Regions from separate parts of the Macrococcus psychrotolerans genome, predicted to be linked through region 3. Evidence: riboswitches for the same ligand, from Rfam matches in the RefSeq annotation. Region 3 holds a riboswitch; each other region holds the start of a gene.

Region 1 (4,295 bases), 880 kb from region 3:
GCGATTCCATCCTAACTCTTCAGGATCATCCTTACCGATGAAGAGTGTGACGATACCGATGATTAAAGCGATGATACTAGGGAAGATGAACATTCCGATAACATTACCGTGGAAGAACATGTTCGCACCCCATAATGCAAGACCCCCTGCAATGGCACCACCAATATTATGTGAAGCATTCCAGAAACCGAGATAACGCCCACGCTTTGTTCTTGGGGCCCATCTGGAAATTGTAGAATAACTTGCCGGACCACCGACAGATTGGAACATACCGTTTAATCCCCATAACACAATCAAGAAACCGATCGCTGAACCGAAGTAACTCAGCGTGAATCCCATAATCAGTACAATGATAGACGACATAATCAGTAAGAACGAAATAATACGTTTCGTATTTCTACCATCGATCATGTAACCGATTAATGATTTACCAAGGCCATAAGTGATACTGAATGCAAGACCGATGTAACCGAGCTGTAAAGTTGTGATACCAAGTTCTTCTTTTAACATCGGTTGTGCAGCTTTGAAGTTGTTTCGGATTAAATACATTGACATGTAAGCAAAGAATACAACGAAGAAAGCCTTTAAAAATTGTTTACGCCATTCCTTTCTCTGAACAGGAATAGGGATCCCTTTATTAGGAATCTTCTGGATATCAAAAAAGTTCATAAATACGCGCCTCCTTTTATTTGTCTTCAGTGTAATCAATTATGAAAACGTTTAATATACGATAAAATATTATTTTGTCTGAAGGAGTGAACGAAATGAGCCTTCGATGACATAAAATCCTGTAAATATAAAGGATGCCCTCCCTATAATGAAGTTAAATTTATAGGAGAGGTTGAGAGAAATGACATTAATGATACAACCAGTATTCAAAGAACGCATCTGGGGTGGCAGGCATTTGAAGGAATTTGGATATGAGATTCCGAATGATAAAACAGGGGAGTGCTGGGGTATTTCAGCACATGAGAATGGTCCGAATATGATTGTGAACGGAGAACATGAAGGCAAGACATTAAAAGAGTTGTGGGAAGAAAACACAGGACTATTTGGCGTTCAAACGACAGATAAGTTCCCACTCCTTACAAAGATTCTTGATGCGAATGACGAATTATCAGTGCAGGTCCATCCAGATGATGCATATGCACAAGTACATGAGAACGGAGAACTCGGTAAGACAGAATGCTGGTATATCATCGACTGCGATGAAGACGCTGAAATCATCTACGGGCATAATGCGAAAGACAAAGCCGAGCTGGAGAATATGATACATGAGGGCAAATGGAATCAACTTTTTAATTCCATTAAAGTCAAACCAGGGGACTTCTTCTATGTGCCTAGTGGAACAGTTCATGCAATCGGTAAAGGCATCCGTATATTAGAGACACAGCAGAATTCGGATACAACATACCGCATCTATGATTATGACCGTACGGATAAGGACGGTCATAAACGCGAGCTGCATATTGAGCAAAGTATTGATGTAATTTCTTTTAATGAAGATAATTCAGGCACAGAAGCGGAAGTTACTGAAGTACAGGGAAATGTCATTAGAACATATATCTCTAACAGTTTCTTTACAGTGAAACAGCTACTGATAGAAGACCATTATGAATATACGAAACAACAAGACTACACATTGATGAGCGTGCTATCAGGTGAAGGAACGCTAACTGCTGACGGACAAGTCTATACAATCAGAAAAGGCGATCATTTTATTCTGACGACTGAAGATAAGGAAATTAAGCTCCAAGGTAAACTCGATATTATTGAGAGCTATGTATAGTATTTAGGCGTATAAATAATGCGTTGACCTTTTGAAAACACTAATGTATGATTAATATCAACTAAATAACTTATACAGAGAGATGGAGGGAATTGGCCCTGTGAAATCTCAGCAACCGGCGTTTGCACGGTGCTAAATCCAACAGGTGATTCCTGAAATATGAGTGTAGACTTTATACCCTTCTTTTTCAGAAGGGTATTTTTTTTATGGAGGGATAGATATGTCAAATGGTTTCAGAAGAGGAATGGAAGCACGTCATGTGATGATGCTGAGTTTCGGAGGTGTCATCGGCACAGGGTTATTCTTAAGTACAGGGTACACATTACAGCAGGCAGGGCCTATCGGAACAGTGGTGAGCTATGTTATTGGTGCACTGCTTGTTTATATCGTGATGAAATGCATGGGTGCTCTAGCAGTAGCACACCCCGATGTTGGAGGATTTCATACGTATGCGAATATTTATATTCATCAGTCGATAGGGCATGTCGTTGCCTGGAGCTACTGGCTATGCTGGACGATTGCGCTGGGATCCGAAATAACTGCGGGTGGTATCTTATTTCAGAAATGGTTTCCGGATTTTCCGGTATGGTTGTTCAGTCTGGTATTCATCCTCGTGATTGTCGGGATAAACTTTACGACAAGTAAGATGTATGGTGAAACAGAGTTCTGGCTATCACTGATTAAAGTAATTGCCATCATTGCGTTTATTATTATTGGCTTATTAATATTATTCAATGTCGTACCGTCTGACTTAAAGCCGGTCACTTCAAGTGAGAAGCTATTTGATGTACCGAATGGATTATTCGGCATCTTTATTACGATGCTTGCGGTAAACTATGCGTTCAGTGGGACGGAGCTCATTGCGATAGCAGCGGGAGAGACGAAGCATCCTGAGAACGTAATACCGAAAACCATTCGCTCGACAGTATGGAGACTCGGGTTACTATTTATCGGGACCATCGTGATCATGGTCTTACTCTTACCAACGGATCAAGCGAGCTTACTCGAAAGTCCATTTGTTTCGATATTGGATAGCGTCGGAATTCCTTATGCCGGAGATATTATGAACTTCGTTATATTGACGGCATTGCTGTCAGCAGCAAATTCAGGACTTTATGCATCCAGCAGAATGTTATGGAGCCTATCAGAGCAAGATAATGTATTACCAATCGCAAGAAAGCTGAATAAGAACGGTATGCCGGTTAACGCGACAATCATTAGTTTAGCTGGAGCATTACTCAGCCTGTTATCAAGTGTGATTGCACCGACGACTGTCTATTTAGTACTGGTCTCTGTTGCAGGATTTGCCGTAGTCGTTGTATGGATGAGCATCTGTGTGGCGAGGTTCAATCAATTAAGAAGAGAAGGTGTTACACAACGTACAGCATATATCCTACCGGTAGCAGGATTTGCATTATGTCTTATTTCTACAATCGGCGTACTCTTTGACCCGAACCAAAGACTTGCGACACTGATTGGATTACCATTCTGTATTATCGTCGGACTAATTCATTATTTCCTGAAGAAGAAAGGGGCACATATTCATGCAGCTACGAGATAAGTTACAGCAAGACATCGTAATATTAGACGGAGGCTTTGGAACGACTGTAGAACAATTCGGATACGATGTGAAACACGAACTATGGTCATCGAACTTAATCCAGTCCCATCCGGAAGCGGTGTATAAGGTCCATAAAGCATTCGTAGATAGCGGTGCAGAGATTATACTGACCAATACGTATCAGGCATCTGTACAATCATTCTTAAATATTGGCATTGATAGAGAAACAGCACGCACATATTTAGCGAAAGCGGTGGAACTCGCAACGCGCGCAGCAGGCAATCGAGCAATCGTTGCAGGATCACTTGGGCCGTATGGTGCGATGCTCGGTAATGGCTCAGAGTATACAGGGGACTATGAAGAAACTGAAGCTGATTATATTCAGTATCATAAAGAACGACTAGATATACTAATCGAAACAGGTATAAGTGTCTTTGCGTTTGAGACCATCCCTAACATAGAAGAAATTAAAGCAGTGAGAACACTGCTGCTTGATTATCCACATATTGAGACATGGATTTCAGTGACACTGAAAGATCATGATCATCTGTCAGATGGCACACCACTTGAAGCAGTGATTGAAGTAGTGAATGAGATTGAAAATGTATTAGCATTCGGTGTGAACTGTACGAGCGTGAACGTCATCGATGCAGCAGTGGATAAGTTGATCACACTAAGTGACAAGTCGTTAATACTCTACCCTAATAGTGGACGTCAATATGATGCAGTTCACAAAGTATGGATTGATCGGGAGGATGCATCGCTTGTTGAAGCGGCACCACGCTGGAAAGAAAAAGGAGTGAAGATTATCGGCGGATGCTGTCAGGTAGGGCCGGGGGAGATAAAGGAACTCGGGACTGCTTTAAAATAGAAGTTAATATACAAATAATTAAATATAATAAAGAAATAATAATAGTGTATCTTGATAACCTTATTTTGTATATA
Region 2 (4,295 bases), 730 kb from region 3:
TAGTGATACAGAACAGACTACTGTGAACACTAAACTGTTAACTCCGGCAATCTATATGCTCTTATTATCAACATTTATTGTGACGTTTACGATGAGTGGGATGGAGAGCTCATTTCAGCTCTTTGAAATAGAGAAGATTAATATTACTGCAACACAAATGGGAATGCTCTTTATGATTGGCGGGCTTGTTAATGCTGGATTACAAGGTGGGTACTTACGTAAAGTGAAGCACGGTCAAGAAAAACCAGTGATCATAACAGGACAATTGATTACAATTGTTGCATTTATTATGCTGCCTTTTTCCATGAATTTATTTTATGCCGGACTCTGTCTTGTGCTCCTTATGTCTGGTAATGCCCTTGTAAGAACATTACTGACGAGTCAATTGACGAAAGAAACTTCGAATAATAAAATGGGAAAACTTACTTCTATCAGTTACAGTATGGATAGTTTAGGTCGTATTCTCGGTCCTTTGTTATTTACTGCACTGCTTTCCAGAAATTTAGAAATGCCATTTTATTTCGGTGCACTCACTTCCGTACTTGGTTTAATCCTACTATTTATTTATTATAAGAAAGGAAGAGTCGTATGATTATATTAATTATTTTACTTATGATGATGTATCTGATCGTAAGTTATACAAGCATCTATATGATTAACATGCGTCTGCTGGATTTTTTAAGAATCATACTTGGTGCTGTGTTCGTTGTCTTCATCTTCGTTGCACTGATGCATCTTGGAACGATAAAGTTCTGGATTACATTACTTGCACTTTGTTTATTTTTAAATATAGAGATTTCTAACTATAAATTTAAGTTTAATGACCAGAAAGCAAAGCTAATTCTTAATCTCTTCTCTATCGTTATGGCGCTAATGATTATCGTACTTTGTGCGATATACCTATAAAATAAGAACTTACAAAGTAATGCTTTGTAAGTTCTTATTTTATATATAATTCTTTTGTATTTTTTAAGCGCTCAAGCAGTTCATCTATCAACAGATCATCAATCGCAAGTGAGATTCTAATGTAATTCTTACCGCGTGATCCAAACGGGATTCCTGGAGTTACTAATATTGATTCTTGCTTTAATAAATAATCTGTATACGCTTCCCCCTCAAAACCGTCTGGCACTCGTACCCATAAAAATATACCACCGTCCATCGGCTCAAATGGAATTTGAAGTTGTTTTAAATACGCTGTCACTTTATCGCGTCGTGCTTTAAATATATTGTTTTGACTTTCTAGATAAGGTTCTCCTAGTTCGAGCGCTGCTTTCGCTGCGTCTTGTACAACGCCCCACATACCAACTTGAGTATGATCCTGAAAATAGTTCAGAGCACTCACAATCTCTTTATTCCCTACAGCAAATCCGACACGTACACCGGACATATTAAAGCCTTTAGATAACGAATATATTTCTACAGCAACTTCTTTCGCATGAGGTGAAGCAAGAATGCTTGGATTCTTACCATTAAATCCAAAAGCAGCATAGGCAAAGTCATGGACGATCTTTGTTTCAGTATCTTTAAAACGCATAATTGTATCATCAAAGAATGCTTGAGTCGCTACTGCCCCAGTTGGATTAGATGGATAGTTAAGATAAATCAGCTTTGTATTATTAAGTTGCGCTTTATCTATATTATCAAAGTCAGGTAGGTAATGATTTTCAGGGTGTAATGGCAATTCATAATGTAATCCTCGAGCAAGCTTTACACCAGCAAGATAATCCGTATATCCAGGATTAGGGAGTAATACACCTTCACCAGGTTCAATGACACATGTAGGGATATGAACAAGACCATTTTTCGTACCATAAAGAATACAAATTTCATCATCCTCCAATGAAACATCATAGACATCTTTATAAAACTTCTGAATCTCTTTCTTCAATGCCTCCTTGCCACGGAATACGCCGTATCTATGGTTATCAGGATTGACAATGGCATCTTGTAAAGCTTTCAGCACCGTACGATCCACTTGTTGGTCAGGGATACCAACTGCTGTATTAATCAATGGTTTATCCCCGACTTCAAGCTTCCTACCCATCGTCTTACCAAAATAACTTTCAGGTATTGAACTTAATAATTTAGAACTCACAGACATTCGCTCCTTTTAAAATAGAAAAGCGTCATTGCTTCAGTAGCAATGACGCCGATGTGGCACTTATCTACCAAGCATATGCTTGCTGGATTTAGCACAGTACTTAAAGCCTGTTGCTGAAGTATCATAGGGCCAGTTCCCTCCACTTCTCTGGATAAGAAATATTTAATTGGTGATATCACTATAGTATAGTTCAAACAATACGTCAACTGTATTCAGAATATTTTATCTATTATCTTTAATATGCACACGTGTTGACGCATCATGCGTTGGTATAAATGGATTAATCTTTTTTTCATCTTTCGTAAATCTCTGCTTCAAGTTCATTAATATTTCATACACTACAGGGACAACGATTAATGTTAATAATGTTGAAGAAGTCAATCCACCGATTACTGTTACAGCAAGTGCCTTAGAAATAAGCACAGAGCCGTCTCCTCCAAACAGTAATGGTAACAATGCGCCTACTGTAGCAAGTGCAGTCATCAAGATTGGACGCACACGAGTCATCGCTGCTTCAAGCAATGCATCACGTGTTGATAATCCTTCTGCTTCTTTATTGATAACGCGATCAATCAGCACAATCGCATTCGTAACAACGATACCAATGAGCATGAGCATACCAATCATCGATGGTACAGAAAGCGTCTCCCCAAACGCGAGAAGTCCTAATATTACCCCGATAATCGTAAACGGTAACGAGAATAATATGGCAAGTGGCGCAAGTCCTCCTTTAAATGTCAGTACAAGTATCAGGTAAACGATTCCGATAGCGGCAAGCATCGCAAGTCCGAGTTGAGAGAAGCTCTCGCCGATATCTTCACTCGTTCCTCCAATATGTACATCAACATTTGAAGGGTGTTTTAATGCGTTTACTTTCTTTGCAACATCTTGTGTAGCCTGGCTAACATCTTTTCCTTTAATCTTACCTTCTACTGTAGCCGATATATTACCGTCTTCACGTTTAATTGTATCTGACGTCTTTCCTTCTTCAATCGTTACGACATCGCTCAACTTAATCTCTTTACCGAGTGGTGAAGTAATCTTTGTATTCTCTAATTTATCTTTTGTCCATTTTGATTCTTTTTCTTTTGTCAGAACAACATCTGTCGACTTGCCATTATCACCTATTTTAGTGACAACTTTATTATCACTACGTTGATTTAATGCCATTGCAATCTGACCTGCAGTTAGTCCGCGTTCAGATAACTTGTTATGATCTACCTTTAATGTATATGCATCATAACTATCCGTTAATGATGAACTTACATTCGTAACAGTATTAACGTCTTTCATTTCTTTCTCAAGCTGCTCTGTAACCGGTCTTATTTCATTCATCGATGGACCGTTAACAGTAACCGTTACTGTATTGGTCGAACCACCCGTTGCAAAATCCTGGTTCTTCCAAGTTCCTTCATGTTTGAAAGAAGCGATTTTGTTCAATACACGTTCCGCTTCACTTTCCCACTTTGGTGTATCCTTCTTATATTCAACCATCATTGCCATATCGTTAGTAGCAACCGGGTTAAATGGATTTTCTCCTCCAACTGAGTACTGAATATTTACTACATCGTTATTCTCAGCTAAAGTTTTCTGAACTTGCTCACCTTTTTTTACAACCTCTTCTTCAGTTTCACCAGGTTTAGGCTTGTAAGTTAATGCAAGAAACTTATCTTCCCCTGTTGAAATGAATGACGTCCCTAGAAATGGCGTTAAGAACAAGCTACCAAGGAGGAGACCGATACTTAATAGTGAGACGATAAGCTTATGTTTTAAAGACCATTCTAATACTTTATGATAGAAACTTGCAATACGCCCTACCTTTGCTTCATCATCATGATGCCCTTTAATACCATTCTTAAAGAATGTATGTCCAAGCATCGGTACAATCGTAATTGCAATTAATAATGAGGCCAACAATGCAAATACGACTGTATAAGCAAAAGGTCTAAAGATTTCACCGATAGAACCCGACACCAGTCCAAGTGGTAAGAATACTGCAATTGTGACCATCGTCGAACTCATAATCGGTATAAACATCTCTTTAGTCGCGCTGCTAATTAACTCAGAACCACTCAATTTCTCTTTAGGGTCAGACATACGTCGGAATATATTCTCGATAACGACGATAGAGTCATCAATAACACGGCCAATTGCAACTGTCATCGCTCCAAGTGTCATAATATTAAGTGAA
Region 3 (4,295 bases):
CATAGCCAATCGTTAATATCGCAATGAGCATTAATTTATCATGATTGATTGTATTAAAATAATCTGCAATATCCACTTTTTGCATAAGTTGAAAAGTGAATATTAAAATCATTAATAAAATTATGCATTGAATAATATAGATTCCAAAGTAATATAAACCTCGATTTGAAAAATGCCATAGATCATTACTAATTGAATTTGAGAAGAATTCTGAAATCGTCACTATAGAAGTAAGTAGTGTGACAATAAATGCTAAAATTACAAAGTACTTTGTGAACTTTAAAGATGTGATACTTTTATTCATTAAAATCTCTCCTTTATCGTTTATCAATAAAAATATAACATTATATTTATCGAAAAACAATAAATTTATTGTTTTTCGATAAAAAATTATATATGTGATATCGAAAGCGGGAATATTTTTATGGGACTATCTATTTAGGTGGACTGTACAAATGGCTGATAAATCATTGTTGTAGATTGAAAATTATCGTATAATATGAAATTTATTTTAATGTAATAAATATAGGATAGTTACAATTTGTGTTTTAATTTTTACTTTCAATACAATATATGAAATTTAAATTTTAAATGCAAAGGAGAAAATATTATGACCGAGAGAAATAATAACTGGCCACCAAAGCACCATGGTGAACATAATCCTGCTGGCCGCACGGGTAATACTGATTTTGATGCACCGGGTCTAAAGGGGAGAGAAGACGAAACTTATGAAAAAGCGGCCTTTGGTGGAGCGGATTTTAATGATGCTAGGAATTTAAAGAAATAAAGATATTATGATAGTAACAGTAATCCTTACTTTTAAATTTTCTTACTTACTCCGCCACCGTCTCTCTTCTATTGTATGCTTGCTTAGGCATACACTTTCATAAAATACATGTTTTGAAATATGTAAAAGAGGTATATAGTAACAGATTCAAAATTTGTACTAGATGGGGGTTTCTATATATGAAAGCAGTAACTTATCAAGGACACAAGAAGATGGTAACGAAAGAAGTCGAAGATGCTAAGATTATCGAATCCACTGATGCGATTATTAAGATAACAGCTTCAGGTATTTGTGGATCAGATTTACATTTATATCACCAAGGTGACTTATTCATGGAACCTGGTTTTGTTATCGGACATGAACCTATGGGGATTGTCGAAGAAGTAGGTAAGGATGTAAAGAACCTGAAGAAGGGTGATCGTGTCGTTATTCCTTTTAATATTGGCTGTGGTGAATGTTTCTACTGTCAGCATGACATGGAATCTCAATGTGATAATTCTAATGAGACGCCTGCTAACTGGAAGTTAGATAACGGCGGATTATTTGGTTTCGGTAACCTTCATGGCAATCATTGGGGTGGACAGGCAGAGTATTTAAGAGTACCACATGCTGACTTCTCTTCATTTAAGGTGCCAGATAATAACTTAAAGGATGAGCAGGTATTATTCTTATCAGACGTTGCACCTACTGCATACTGGAGTGTAGAACATGCAGGCGTTAAACCAGGAGACACTGTAATTGTGTTAGGTTGTGGTCCTATTGGATTAATGGCACAGAAGTTCGCAAAATTAAAAGGTGCTGAAAGAGTTATTGCAATCGATAATGTACAACACCGTCTTGATCATGCGAAAAAGTATAACGGTGCTGAAGTGTATAACTTTGATGAAGAGAAAGAAATTGGAAAGTTGCTTAAAGAAAAGACACAAGGTGGCGCAGATGTTGTCATTGACTGTGTAGGTATGGACGGGCAACAATCAAGTCCAGAACCGAAGTTATCAAGACGTTCTCAGCAACGTGGCACAATTAGCCCGATCATTACAGCTGCTGAATCTGTAAGAAAATTTGGTACAATCCAGCTTACGGGAATCTACGGTACTCCTGCAGATAATTTCCCGCTTGATCTGATCTTTAACCGTAACGTTAGGGTGACAAGTGGACAAGCACCTGTAATTCACTTAATGCCTAAACTCTATCAGATGATTAAAGACGAAGTATTTGATCCTACAGAGATCATCACCCATACTTTCCCACTAGAAAAAGCTGATGAAGCTTATAAAGTATTCGATAAGAAGAAAGACAACAATATCAAAGTTATACTTAAGCCTGAATAGATGATAGCAAGCGTTTAAATATAGAAGGAAATCTCAGTGATGATCAATCACTGAGATTTCCTTTTTCTATATATGCTCTATCGTAATCTTCAGGCCCTCTACGACAAACTCTATTTTCTTCTCTCGTTCTTTACTGACGGAAGGAAGCTGGTGCTCTGTTTCGATTTCTCTAAGTTCACGTTCCAGCTCATTGATCTTGCCGACCTTATGCATATTAGAAGCATAGGAATTCGGCTTTCTCTTTCTTACCTCATACAATTCTGCTAATACATCTGCTCTTGTTCTCATACAAAACACTCCTTATAAAATGATTACAATAAAAATAAGCTCATCTTAAAGTAAGAAGAGCTTTGTTAAGAACTTCTTATCTTTCAAGATTACATCTTGTTGGAATTAGCACAGTGCATAAGCCTGCTGCTGAGGTTTCATAGGGCCAAGTCCCTCCACCTACTCTAAATAAGATACGAGCTATTTTTTTGTATATTTATTATAACATACTTTGCTAAAGTTGAAAATTATATATATTATTAAAATATGGATTATAGTGGAAGGAGTGACACCATGTCATCTATTATTAGTGCTGGATATGATATTTTAAATAAACAGTTGTCGCCATTCATGCAGTTTAAGAATCAACATCGCGTGAGGTTTTACGAATCGCGTTTAACGTATTTTAAATATCGAAGATTAGTGGGTCATATCTTTGGTGGAGATGTTAATTTATTATATTTATCAAGTGCCTACAATAAATGTAATTTCAGATTATGGACGGTATTGAATATTTCAAATTATCAGGAATATAAGATAGAACAGAATCACTATGATCTAGTAGTGATGATGGCGAATATTAATCATCTGAGTCAATCAGATGCGGTAAACTATATCAAATATACGAAAGTTAAAGAAAACCATCCATTTATCAGTTATTTGTATAACGAGCAGACTTTCATTAGACTCAGTCCATTCTATATTGATATCATCTCTGAAGATACATCAGTCATTGAATGGATCAAGCGTGAGTTTGAACGAGAATATGCACACGACTTCGATATAAATGAAGTGATATCGGAAGCAGAGTGGTATGGTAAGTAACGAATAAGACAATTAAAATTATAATCGCATAGAGTATAATTGTACTCTATATCGTGTCTGGCATTATTGCGTGGATATATGTGAAAAATAACCATCCCATAAATAATTTATGGGATGGTTATTTTAATTCATACGTTGTGTAAATATTAATATAAATATTAAAAGTAACAGCAATGAATATAAAAAGGCTTTACCTGTATGTTTTTCCAGCGTTGCTTTATAAAGCAGTGTAGTCACTAAACCAACTGCTGCAATGTCCATAACATATTCAAACACAGGGATAAATATTTTAATTATTAAACCAAGTCCTAATAACCCTAGGAATATATTTTGTACCATTTCAATTTTATTTTTCTTTTGCTCTTCAATCATTCCGGAACCTTCTTTCTAATATAGAATATATATACAAACACGCTTAAGAAGAAGTAGTAAAATGCACATACACCGAGGCCATCGACATATGCTTCTGATAAACTTCTATTTCCTATCGCTGCAAATATCAAGCTGCCAGCGACCCAAACGATAGGTATGATTATAAAGTTGAATAAGAATAAGACTTTAATCACCATTATGAAGACTCCTAACACTATTTTCTATATTTTAACAAAAAAATAAAAAATATTAAATTATAGTCTATCTTTTTCGTACAAGTTGATTATAATAATAGTAAAATAAATTATTCTGGAGGAAAAAATGAAGCGTATTAAAATCTTTACTATTTTATTATTATTGTTTTCTTTTTACCCAGCTACTCAATCACACGCCATTTCAAAGAAAATTCCGGTGAAGTTTGTATCAGTAGTTGATGGTGATACTGTACGCGTTAAGCAAGGTAACAAAGCAATCACACTTCGTTTGTTGCTTATTGATACACCTGAATCGAAGGATCCAAAGAAACCTGTTCAGCCATATGCGGTAGAAGCGGGGAAATATTTGGATAGCTACTTACGTTATGCGAATCTTTCGATGCAGTATGATAACAATCAAAAGACAGACCGTTATGGCCGTCATCTTGTATATCTATATGCCAACAATCGTTTAGTCAATGATGAAATGGTACGTTCAGGATATGCACGTATAGGCTA

The links. A riboswitch is a leader RNA that binds a small molecule or an ion and turns the genes downstream of it on or off. The one in region 3 is predicted to bind S-adenosylmethionine.
Region 1: it holds a riboswitch for S-adenosylmethionine, as region 3 does, so the genes downstream of both, QA539_RS01920 (amino acid permease) here and QA539_RS07735 (hypothetical protein) in region 3, are expected to answer to the same signal.
Region 2: it holds a riboswitch for S-adenosylmethionine, as region 3 does, so the genes downstream of both, QA539_RS01030 (aminotransferase class I/II-fold pyridoxal phosphate-dependent enzyme) here and QA539_RS07735 (hypothetical protein) in region 3, are expected to answer to the same signal.

Annotation. Positions count from the first base shown of each region.
Region 1 is NZ_CP124591.1:359,648-363,942, forward strand. It holds gene uhpT (hexose-6-phosphate:phosphate antiporter) at 1-669, opposite strand, end outside; gene manA (mannose-6-phosphate isomerase, class I) at 851-1,789, shown strand; SAM riboswitch class I at 1,857-1,955, shown strand; gene QA539_RS01920 (amino acid permease) at 2,010-3,350, shown strand; gene mmuM (homocysteine S-methyltransferase) at 3,334-4,221, shown strand.
Region 2 is NZ_CP124591.1:206,673-210,967, reverse strand. It holds gene QA539_RS01040 (MFS transporter) at 1-592, shown strand, start outside; gene QA539_RS01035 (hypothetical protein) at 589-906, shown strand; gene QA539_RS01030 (aminotransferase class I/II-fold pyridoxal phosphate-dependent enzyme) at 941-2,104, opposite strand; SAM riboswitch class I at 2,162-2,262, opposite strand; gene QA539_RS01025 (efflux RND transporter permease subunit) at 2,327-4,295, opposite strand, start outside.
Region 3 is NZ_CP124591.1:1,514,687-1,518,981, reverse strand. It holds gene QA539_RS07750 (hypothetical protein) at 1-304, opposite strand, end outside; gene QA539_RS07745 (hypothetical protein) at 611-787, shown strand; gene QA539_RS07740 (zinc-dependent alcohol dehydrogenase) at 967-2,118, shown strand; gene QA539_RS07735 (hypothetical protein) at 2,185-2,406, opposite strand; SAM riboswitch class I at 2,480-2,581, opposite strand; gene QA539_RS07730 (hypothetical protein) at 2,680-3,210, shown strand; gene QA539_RS07725 (hypothetical protein) at 3,334-3,582, opposite strand; gene QA539_RS07720 (hypothetical protein) at 3,579-3,779, opposite strand; gene QA539_RS07715 (thermonuclease family protein) at 3,904-4,295, shown strand, end outside.